DNA from 3 places in the Kitasatospora sp. NPDC054768 genome. Region 1 is predicted to be linked to each of the others. Evidence: riboswitches for the same ligand, from Rfam matches in the RefSeq annotation. Region 1 holds a riboswitch; each other region holds the start of a gene.
What was found. A riboswitch is a leader RNA that binds a small molecule or an ion and turns the genes downstream of it on or off. The one in region 1 is predicted to bind cobalamin.
Positions count from the first base shown of each region.

Region 1 (3,263 bases):
ACCCGGCCGCCACCGGCAGCCGGGTGACGTCAGGGGCGATCAGGTGCTCCCCGGAGTCGTCCGGCGGCAGGTCGTCCGGCAGCGCGAGCAGCGCCCGCTCCCTGGTCAGCAGCAGGCTCGCCCCGCAGGGCGCGCAGCCCGTCAGGTACCGCACGTTCGCCGCACGGGTGATCAGCGCCGCATCGGCCCCGGCCGCACTGCAGTGCTCCCTCACCCGCTCCCGCCGCCCCGCGTACGCATCCGCCATGCGTCGAGCCTACGAACCCCCGGCCCGAAGCGCCCGCCGAGCACCCCCGGCAGAACCCCCAATACCCCTTGCACGCCCCCCTGTGCGACCGCGGCACCGTCCCCCTCGGGCCCGCACCCCGCCCCCCACGCAGCGTGCCGCCGAGGAGCCCCGCACCCCCCGGCGGTCCCTCGAACCCCCGCCGTCCGCTACGTTCCGTCACGGATCTGTCACTGCCGGTCCTGTGCGAGTACGACCCGGTCGCCGGCCGGCACGTCGCCTTCCGCGAGGAGCGCCGACCCGGGGCGCACCCGGCCCCCGGAACGCGAACGGCGCCTCCCCACCGCGGGGAAGCGCCGTTCCGGCGTGCGCGGGCAGGCCGCTGCTCGCGGCCGGGTGGCTCAGGAGCCCTCGGGCGTCCAGCGCTTCTCGACCCCGGCGAGCTTCCAGTACCCGATCGCGATCGCCCAGACGACCACGAACAGCCCGGCGATGGCGTAGCCGACGTTGTCCAGCGAGATGTCGGCGATGAACCCGGTGACCGGGTCGGTCAGATCGAGCTTCTCGTGCAGCACCCCGACCAGCTCGATGGTGCCGATGATGAAGGCCACCGCGATCGACAGACCGGTGATGGTCAGGTTGTAGTACACCTTCCGCACCGGGTTGGCGAAGGCCCACTGGTACGCGAAGTTCATGAACGTCCCGTCCAGGGTGTCGAACAGGCTCATCCCGGCCGCGAACAGCAGCGGCAGGCAGACGATCGCGTACCAGGGCAGCCCGGAGGCGGCACCCGAGCCGGCCATCACCATCAGGGTGACCTCGGTCGCGGTGTCGAAGCCCAGGCCCAGCACCATGCCCACCGGGAACATCTGCCCGGGCCGGGTGATCGAACGGGTCGCCCGGTTCAGCACCCGGGCCATGAAGCCGCGCGAGTCGAGGTGCGCCTCCAGCTCCTTCTCGTCGAACTTCCCGGCCCGCATCGAGCGGAACACCCTGAGGATGCCGAGCAGCGCCGCCAGGTTGAGCGCGCCGATCAGGTAGAGGAACACGCCGGAAGTGGTCGTCCCGATCACGCCGAGCCACTTGTGGGTGGTCGACTCGTCGTCCATCAGGGTGTTCGCCAGCTGCGCGCCGCCCGCCACCAGGGCGGCCATCACCACCACCATCGAGGAGTGCCCGAGGGCGAACCAGAAGCCCACCGAGACCGGCCGCTTGCCGTCCGCCATCAGCTTGCGGGTGGTGTTGTCGATCACCGCGATGTGGTCGGCGTCGAAGGCGTGCCGCATCCCGAGGGTGTACGCGGTGATACCCAGGCCCACCCCGAAGACCTGGGTACCGACCGCGTACTTCTCGGGTGCGACCAGGAAGATCAGCGTGCCGAAGGCCACCACGTGCATGGCCACGATCACCGCCATCAGCCCGGCGGTACGGACGGTGTCCTCGCGCCGCCACTGGAAGCTGGGCAGCGCGGAGGGGGCCGGTTCGGCCCCGGCGGCAACGGTTTCGGGCAGGGTCATCTGCGGATCACGCTCCAGCACCTCGTGGAAAACCTCGTGAGATGCCGTGGCCGGTCTCCTGGCTGACGGGACGCCCGTACCCGCCTTCCCAAGCGCGCGAGGCGCCCAGTGGCTCCGTGGGTACGGACGACGTTCCTCCGCGGACGGAGGAACGACCCGATCACAGTGGCGAGGGCCGCTCCGGGCTGGGACCCCTGAGGGTCCGTCACCGGTCTTCCCGAGCACCACGGCGGGGAACACCGTAGGGGCCACGCCCCGACCCGTGCAAGGTTGCGCACCTGCGCAGGTGTCCAGGATCACAGACCGCCGCCTGCGAGAATGTCCGCATGCATCTCGTACCGGCCGACCGCGCGGGCCACCGCACCATCGACGGGCACCGGGTCTGCGAGGCCATCGCCGCGATCGGCGACCCGGCCCACGTCCGGTCCTGGGCCGAGCGGTTCTCCCTGCTCGCCGACCCCGGCCGGCTCGCCCTGCTGCTCGCCCTCCACCGGGCCGGGCCGCTCGCCGTCACCGACCTCGCGGTCGCCACCGGCATGCGCGACCCCGCCGTCTCCCAGGCCCTGCGGCTGCTCCGCACGGCCGGCGTGGTCACCGGCGACCGGGACGGACGCGTGGTGCGCTACCAGCTCGTGGACGAGGCCATGCGCCCCCTCCTCGACGAGTGCGCCGCCGGCGAACACCACGAGCCCACCGCGGCCACGGGCTGACCCACTGGCCCGGCCCCGGAACCGCGCCGCGGCCGGAACGGATGAGTACGATCATGACGTGCCGTCCCGCCCCCACGCCTGGCCCGCCGACCGGTGGAACACCCGACCGGTCAGGGCCCGCGTGCTGGCGGTCGCCCGCACCCTCACCTCGGCCACCCGGGTCCTGGACGTCCTGACCCTGCTGAACCCGGACGGCATCGAGCGGTACTTCACCGTCAACCCCGGCTCCGCCTTCGCCGACCGCGCCCTGGACGAGTACCTGCACGGCCTGCCCGGCTTCACCGTGCTGGACTGGGAGGACGCCGTCAGCCGCCGCTTCGACCTGGCCGTCGCCTGCGCCGTCCACTCCTCCATGCACCGGCTGGACGCCCGCCTCGTCGTCCTCCCGCACGGCGTCGGCTACAACCGGCTGGTCACCGAGTCCACCGGCGACACGGTCACCGCCGCCGGTCTGTCCCGCAACGAACTCACGCACCGCGGAAGGGTGTTCGTGGACGTCCTCGGCCTCTCCCACCCCGAGCAGCTGGACCGGCTGCGGGACTCCTGCCCCGAGGCGCTGGACGTCGCCCGGGTTGTCGGCGACCCCTGCTTCGACCGGATGCTCGGCAGCCGGCGCTCCCGCGACGGCTACCGCGCCGCGCTCGGTGCCACCGGCGGCCGACGGCTCGTCGTCGTCAGCTCCACCTGGAGCGAGCACTCCTTGTTCGGCCGCCGCCCGGACCTCCCCCGGCGGCTGGTCCGCCGGCTCCCCGCCGACGAGTACACGGTGGCCGTCGTCCTGCACCCCAACGTGTGGAGCCGCCACGACCC
Region 1 covers NZ_JBSHBN010000001.1:33,402-36,664, reverse strand. Annotated here, with positions in the region: gene ACWGKU_RS00160 (M24 family metallopeptidase) at 1-247, opposite strand, end outside; gene ACWGKU_RS00155 (Nickel transporter NicT) at 628-1,743, opposite strand; cobalamin riboswitch at 1,775-1,987, opposite strand; gene ACWGKU_RS00150 (ArsR/SmtB family transcription factor) at 2,070-2,453, shown strand; gene ACWGKU_RS00145 (hypothetical protein) at 2,512-3,263, shown strand, end outside.

Region 2 (3,263 bases), on a different contig from region 1:
CGATGTCGCGCCACTCGGTCTCGCCGAAGTGGCTGAGCCCGTCCGGGGAGGCGGGGGCACCCTGGTCGCCGCGGTAGGTGACGGCGAGGGCGGGCAGGCCGAGCCGGTCGAGGACGGGGAGCACCGGGAGGGTCTGCTGGCGGTCGGCCTCGGGGCCGTGCACCAGGATCACCCAGGTGCCGCGCTTGCCGTCGAGCCACCAGGCGGGAAGGGCGCCGAGCTCGCCGTCGGCGGTGGTGTCGGTGAAGGGGAGGCCGAGTGCCTCGGTGGGGTCGCCGAGGTGGACCCGGGGGGTGAAGCGGACCTCGGTGCCGGGGGTGAGCGTGCCCCGGTCGGCGCGGAGCAGCCGGCGGGTGACGCCCCGCTCGTCGCTGTGCAGGACCTCCTCGACGACCGCGTGCCCGCCGTCCGCCCACTCGACCGCCCAGCGGCCGGGGCGCAGGCTCTCGGGGCCGCGGGTGAAGGTGACGCGGCCGGGGGCGAGGCCGCGGACCACGACCGGCCCGGACTCCGGGACGGCGGCCACCGGACGGACCGTCCGCTCGGAGGCCCGACGGCCGATCACCAGCACGGCGGCCCCGACCGCGGCGGCCGCCACGACGGCGGCGGTTCCCCAACGCATTTCGCTCCCCGCTCTGTTACTCACGGACCGGACGGTGTTCGGGCACCAGTTCACCGGCGCTCCGTCCGCCCGGCCACCGGGCTGGGCCGTCCGGGTCACCCGGGCGGCGGCCCGGCGGCGCCGAGGAGGTGCCGGAAGCGGGCGGCGAGGGCGGCGAGGGCGGCGGCGGGGGCTTTCCGCGGTGCCTGCCACCGAACCGCAGGCGTGGCCCCGGTCCTGCCCCAGCCGCCGAACGCACGAAGCGGCCCGGCCGCGGACCGGTGCCGCGCCGGGGATCCCCCGGCGTGTCAGCGGCCCCGCGCCGGACGATCCCCGGCCTGTCGGCGGCGTCCGCGTGTGACCAACCCCTCCGTGACCTCGGTTGACTCCCGGTTCGGGCCCGTGATGGGATCCTGGGGCCAAACGGAGGCATGGAGAGGAAGCCGGTGGAATTCCGGCGCGGTCCCGCCACTGTCACCGGGGAGCACGCTCGGAACATCGCCACGGCGGCCGTCGACGGCCGCTGGAAGGCTCCGGGGGTGCGTTCGACCCGGAAGCCAGGAGACTCTCGCCCCCGTCACGTCGATCCAGGGCGCGGACCCTGAGTGAGGACACGCACGCGATGCAGGCTGCCCCGCCCCACCGGACTCCGAGCTGCCTTCCGCCGTGCCCCCGATGACCCCGCTCGGGCCCTCCTCCTCGCCGCGCCCGCTGGCCCGCGCCGCCGCGTTCGCGCTCGGCGCCGTCGCGGGCCATGTCGCCGACGCCCGCTTCGCCGACCCCCGCCAGGGCCATCCGGTGGCCGTCTTCGGCAGCGCCGCGACCCGGCTGGAGCGTCGGCTGTGGCGCGACGACCGCGGCGCGGGGGCCGGGTACACGGCGCTGTGCGTGGGCGCGGTCGCGGCGGGCACGCTCGCCCTGGACCGTACGGTGGGCCGGCGTCCGCTGAGCCGGGCGGTGCTGGCGGCGGCCGCGACCTGGACGGTGCTCGGCGGCACCTCGCTGACCCGGGAGGCGCGCACCATCGGCCGCTCGCTGGCCGCGGGCGACCTCGCGGCCGCCCGGGAGCGGCTGCCGCACCTGTGCGGGCGGGACCCGAGCGCGCTGGACGGGCAGCAGATCGCCCGGGCGGTGGTCGAGTCGGTGGCCGAGAACACCGCCGACGCCGTGGTGAACGCGCTGACCTGGGGCGCCCTGGCCGGCACGCCCGGCCTGCTGGCCTTCCGCGCCGTGAACACCCTGGACGCGATGGTGGGCCACCGCTCGCCGCGCTACGCCCGGTTCGGCTGGGCCTCGGCCCGGCTGGACGACCTGGCGGGCTGGCCGGGCGCCCGGCTGACGGCGCTGCTGACGGTGGCCGCCGCGCCCGAGCCCCGTACGGCCTGGCGGGTCTGGCGGCGCGACGGCTCCGCGCACCCGAGCCCGAACGCGGGCCAGGCCGAGGCGGCGTTCGCCGGCGCGGTGGGCGTACGGCTGGGCGGGGCGCTGCGGTACGGCGAGAGGGTGGAGCACCGGCCCGTACTGGGTGCGGAGCTGCGGCCGGTGACGGTGGACGACATCGAGCGCGCCTGTGCGCTCTCCCGGCGGGTGGGCGCACTGGCGCTGGGTACGACGGTCGCGGGGCACGTCCTGCTGCGGATGCTGCTGAGGAAGAGGGGACGGGCATGAGCAAGGCGCTGCTGGTCGCGGGGACGACCTCGGACGCGGGCAAGAGCGTGGTGACGGCCGGGATCTGCCGTTGGCTCGTCCGCCAGGGCGTGCGGGTCGCGCCGTTCAAGGCGCAGAACATGTCGCTCAATTCCTTCGTCACCGCCGACGGCGCCGAGATCGGCCGCGCCCAGGCGATGCAGGCGCAGGCCGCCCGGGTGGAGCCGGAGGCGGCGATGAACCCGGTGCTGCTCAAGCCGGGCGCGGACGGCCGCAGCCAGGTGGTGCTGCTCGGCAGGCCGGTGGCGGAGGTGGGCGCGCTGGACTACCGCGAGCGCAAGCCCGTCCTGCTGGAGCGCGCCCTGGAGTGCCTGGCGGACCTGCGTGGCCGCTACGACGTGGTGGTCTGCGAGGGCGCGGGCTCGCCCGCCGAGATCAACCTGCGCGACCGCGACATCGCCAACATGGGCCTGGCGACGGCCGCCGCCCTGCCGGTGGTGGTGGTCGGGGACATCGACCGCGGCGGGGTCTTCGCGGCGATGTACGGGACGCTGGCGCTGCTGTCGGCGGAGGACCAGCGGCACGTGGCCGGCTGGTTCGTCAACAAGTTCCGCGGTGACGCGCGGCTGCTCGCGCCCGGGCTGGAGATGCTGCACGGGCTGACCGGCCGTCCGGTGCTGGGCACGCTGCCGATGCTGCCCGGGCTCTGGCTGGACGCCGAGGACTCGCTGGACCTGTCGACGGTGGTGGACCGGGCGGACGGGCCCGGGCCGTACGGCGCGGACGTGCTGCGGGTGGCCGTGGTGCGCTTCCCGCGGCTGTCCAACTTCACCGACATGGACGCGCTCGCGCAGGAGCCGGGCGTGCTGGTGCGCTGGGCGACCCGCCCGGAGGAGCTGGCCGACGCCGACCTGGTGGTGCTGCCCGGCACCCGGGCCACCGTCGCCGACCTCGCCTGGCTGCGCGAGCGCGGTCTGGAGCCGGCGCTGCGGGCCCGGGCGGCGGCCGGGCTGCC
Region 2 covers NZ_JBSHBN010000007.1:80,317-83,579, forward strand. Annotated here, with positions in the region: gene ACWGKU_RS03595 (alpha/beta fold hydrolase) at 1-622, opposite strand, end outside; cobalamin riboswitch at 1,038-1,169, shown strand; gene ACWGKU_RS03600 (cobalamin biosynthesis protein) at 1,277-2,269, shown strand; gene ACWGKU_RS03605 (cobyric acid synthase) at 2,266-3,263, shown strand, end outside.
Region 2: it holds a riboswitch for cobalamin, as region 1 does, so the genes downstream of both, ACWGKU_RS03600 (cobalamin biosynthesis protein) here and ACWGKU_RS00155 (Nickel transporter NicT) in region 1, are expected to answer to the same signal.

Region 3 (3,263 bases), on a different contig from region 1:
TGGACCATCCGCTCCCAGCCGGCCCTGACCGCCGCGCCGCCGGCCCCCGCGCCCGCCCCGACGACCGATCCCCCGACCACTCCGAGCCCGACGGCCGGCTCCACCACGAAGCCCCCCGTCAAGAAGCCGACCTCCCCCGCGACCCGGCCCCGGTCGAGCTCCACCCCCGCCGGGTGAGCGCGCCGCCGAGCCGGCCCTCGTACCGGCCGACAACACCGCAGCAGGGAGGCGAGAACCCCATGACCACCCCCGCCGTACCCGGAACCGGGCGCGCGACCCGGCGCTCGTGGTGGTGGCTCGCGCCGACCATCGTGATCGCGCTGATCCTGTGCGCCGTGCTGCTCCCGCGGGACCGCAGGCAGCCCGACCAGACCGCCCCCGCGGTCGCCCCGCTGCCGGCCGCCACCGCCGGCGAGATCTGCTCCACCGGGGAGAACCGCTACCCCGCCCAGGCCGTCGACTCCGGCCGCTACCTGATCAACCCGAACGAGTGGAACGCCACCGGGGGCCTCTGCATCAGCGGCACCGACGGCGGAAGCGGCTTCCGGGTGACCCGCAGCGGCATCGGCCCCGCCAGCCTGACCGACCCGGACCGCGGCCCCGGCGCGTACCCGCACATCAGCACCCAGCTCCAGCCCGGCACCGGCCCGCTACCCATCGCGGTCGACAAGTTGCGCTACGCCACCAGCAGCTGGCGGACCACGCAGATCGACAGCGGCGTCTACAACGCCTCGTACGACGTCTGGTACAGCAACAGCCGGACCAGCTGCTCCTTCACCGAGAGCGCCGAGCTGATGATCTGGCTGCGCGGGAACGGCAAGACCCCGTTCGGCCGGCAGGCCGGCGAGCTCCAGGTCGGCGGCGCCTCCTACCGGGTGTACGAGGCGCCGAAGAAGAGCAGCCACACCCTGATCACCTACGAGATGGCCACCAGCGCGACCTCCGTCACCGACCTGGACCTGCGGGCCTTCACCCGCGACGCCGTCCAGCGCGGCTACGTCCCGGCGGGCTCGTACCTGTGCGCCGTCCAGGCCGGGTTCGAGATCTGGGACGGGGGCGCCGGGCTCAGCAGCGACTCGTTCTCGTTCCAGGCCGCCGCCGGGCAGCCCAGCGGCGCGATCACCTCGGCCCTGCCCGGTCTCTGCCTGGACAGCCGGGTGGCGGGCGATCCGGCCGCGATCGGCGCCGGCACCTGCGACGGCTCGCCCGCGCAGGCGTGGACGATGGGGGACGACGGCTCGGTGGGGCAGAACGGGCGCTGCGTCGAGGATCCGGGCCTCGGTTTCCCCGTCCTCACGGACTGCACCTCGCGCCCCGATCAGCGCTGGCGGGTGACCCCGACGGGGCAGCTCGCGAACCAGGGCACCGGGCGCTGCGTCGAGAATCCGGGCGCCGCCGCGAGCGGGACCGCCCAGGTCCGGATGCGCCCGTGCGAGGCCCGCACAGGCCAGGAATGGCACCCTCCAGCCTGAGCAGTTTATCGCACACACAGTCGAACAACTGTACTTCGCGACACAACATGTGGGGCTGCATCGGACTCACGGCACTAGATGTATGCTCGTCCCTGCTGTCGATGCAGGGGAACCCGGTGCGAATCCGGGACTGCCCCGCAGCGGTGAGCGGGCGGCTCCACGAGCCCTCCCCGCGAGTCCGAACACCTGCCGACGGTGTGCCACGGGCCCTCCCGCAGAGGCCGGCAGCACGAGCAGTTTCCTTCCGGGCCTCGCGGGCGGGCCGGGGATGCCACCGTCGCGCGGACGCCGCTTGCGCCCGCGTGCGTGCTCCCCTGCCCCGATCGGCCCGGTACCCCCGATCACCGCCGCCGATCGCCGCCAGGAGAGAGCGCCTTGACCATCGCCGCCTCAGCCACCCTGCCCGCCCAGGGCACCGGCACCGCCTTCACCGACCCGACGGTCTCCGACCCCGGCGGCGCCCTGTTGCGGCTGCTCACCGACCGCAGCACCGACCTCACCGAGGTCGACCCCGGCCATGTCGCCGCCGCCGCGCTGCGCGGCCGCCACGCCGGCTCGGACTTCGCCGAGCTGCGCGGGCTGGCCGTGGATGCCGCCGCGTCGATGATCGCCGAGGACCCCCAGTACTCGAAGCTCGCCGCCCGCCTGCTCGCCCTGGAGATCGTCGACGAGGCGAACAGCCAGGGCTCGGTGTCCTTCTCCGCCTCGATCGCCGTCGGCCACGCCGAGGGCCTGATCGGCGACACCACCGCCGCCTTCGTCACCAAGCACGCGGCCGCCCTGGACGCGCTCGTCGACACCAAGGGCGACGACCGCTTCGAGTACTTCGGCCTGCGCACGGTGCAGTCCCGCTACCTGCTGCGCCACCCGATCACCCGCAAGGTGATCGAGACCCCGCAGCACTTCCTGCTCCGCGTCGCCTGTGGCCTGGCGGTCGGCGACAGCGAGCAGTCCGTGCGCGAGGTGGCCGAGCTGTACGGCCTGATGAGCCGCCTGGAGTACCTGACGTCCTCGCCGACGCTCTTCAACTCCGGCACCCGCCACCCGCAGATGTCGAGCTGCTACCTGCTCGACTCGCCGCTGGACAACCTGGACTCGATCTACAACCGCTACGCGCAGATCGCCCGCCTGTCCAAGCACGCCGGCGGCATCGGCCTGTCGTACTCGCGCATCCGCTCGCGCGGCAGCCTGATCCGCGGCACCAACGGCAAGTCCAACGGCATCGTGCCGTTCCTGCGCACCCTCGACTCCTCGGTCGCCGCCGTCAACCAGGGCGGCCGCCGCAAGGGCGCGGCCTGCGTCTACCTGGAGACCTGGCACGCCGACATCGAGGAGTTCCTGGAGCTCCGCGACAACACCGGCGAAGAGGCCCGCCGCACCCACAACCTCAACCTGGCGCACTGGATCCCGGACGAGTTCATGCGCCGGGTCAACGCCAACCAGGACTGGTCGCTGTTCTCCCCGGCCGACGTGCCCGAGCTGGTCGACCTGTGGGGCGAGGAGTTCGACGAGGCGTACCGCAAGGCCGAGCTGGCCGGCAAGGCCGTGCGCACCATCCCGGCGCAGACCCTGTACGCCCGCATGATGCGCACCCTCGCGCAGACCGGCAACGGCTGGATGACCTTCAAGGACGCCTCCAACCGCGCCGCCAACCAGACCGCGCTGCCGGGCCGCACGGTGCACTCCTCCAACCTGTGCACCGAGATCCTGGAGGTCACGGACGACTCCGAGACCGCCGTCTGCAACCTGGGCTCGGTCAACCTGGGCGCCCACGTCGCCCCGGGCGCCACG
Region 3 covers NZ_JBSHBN010000089.1:4,201-7,463, reverse strand. Annotated here, with positions in the region: gene ACWGKU_RS24570 (glycoside hydrolase family 26 protein) at 1-177, shown strand, start outside; gene ACWGKU_RS24565 (GH12 family glycosyl hydrolase domain-containing protein) at 240-1,472, shown strand; cobalamin riboswitch at 1,555-1,680, shown strand; gene ACWGKU_RS24560 (ribonucleoside-diphosphate reductase subunit alpha) at 1,872-3,263, shown strand, end outside.
Region 3: it holds a riboswitch for cobalamin, as region 1 does, so the genes downstream of both, ACWGKU_RS24560 (ribonucleoside-diphosphate reductase subunit alpha) here and ACWGKU_RS00155 (Nickel transporter NicT) in region 1, are expected to answer to the same signal.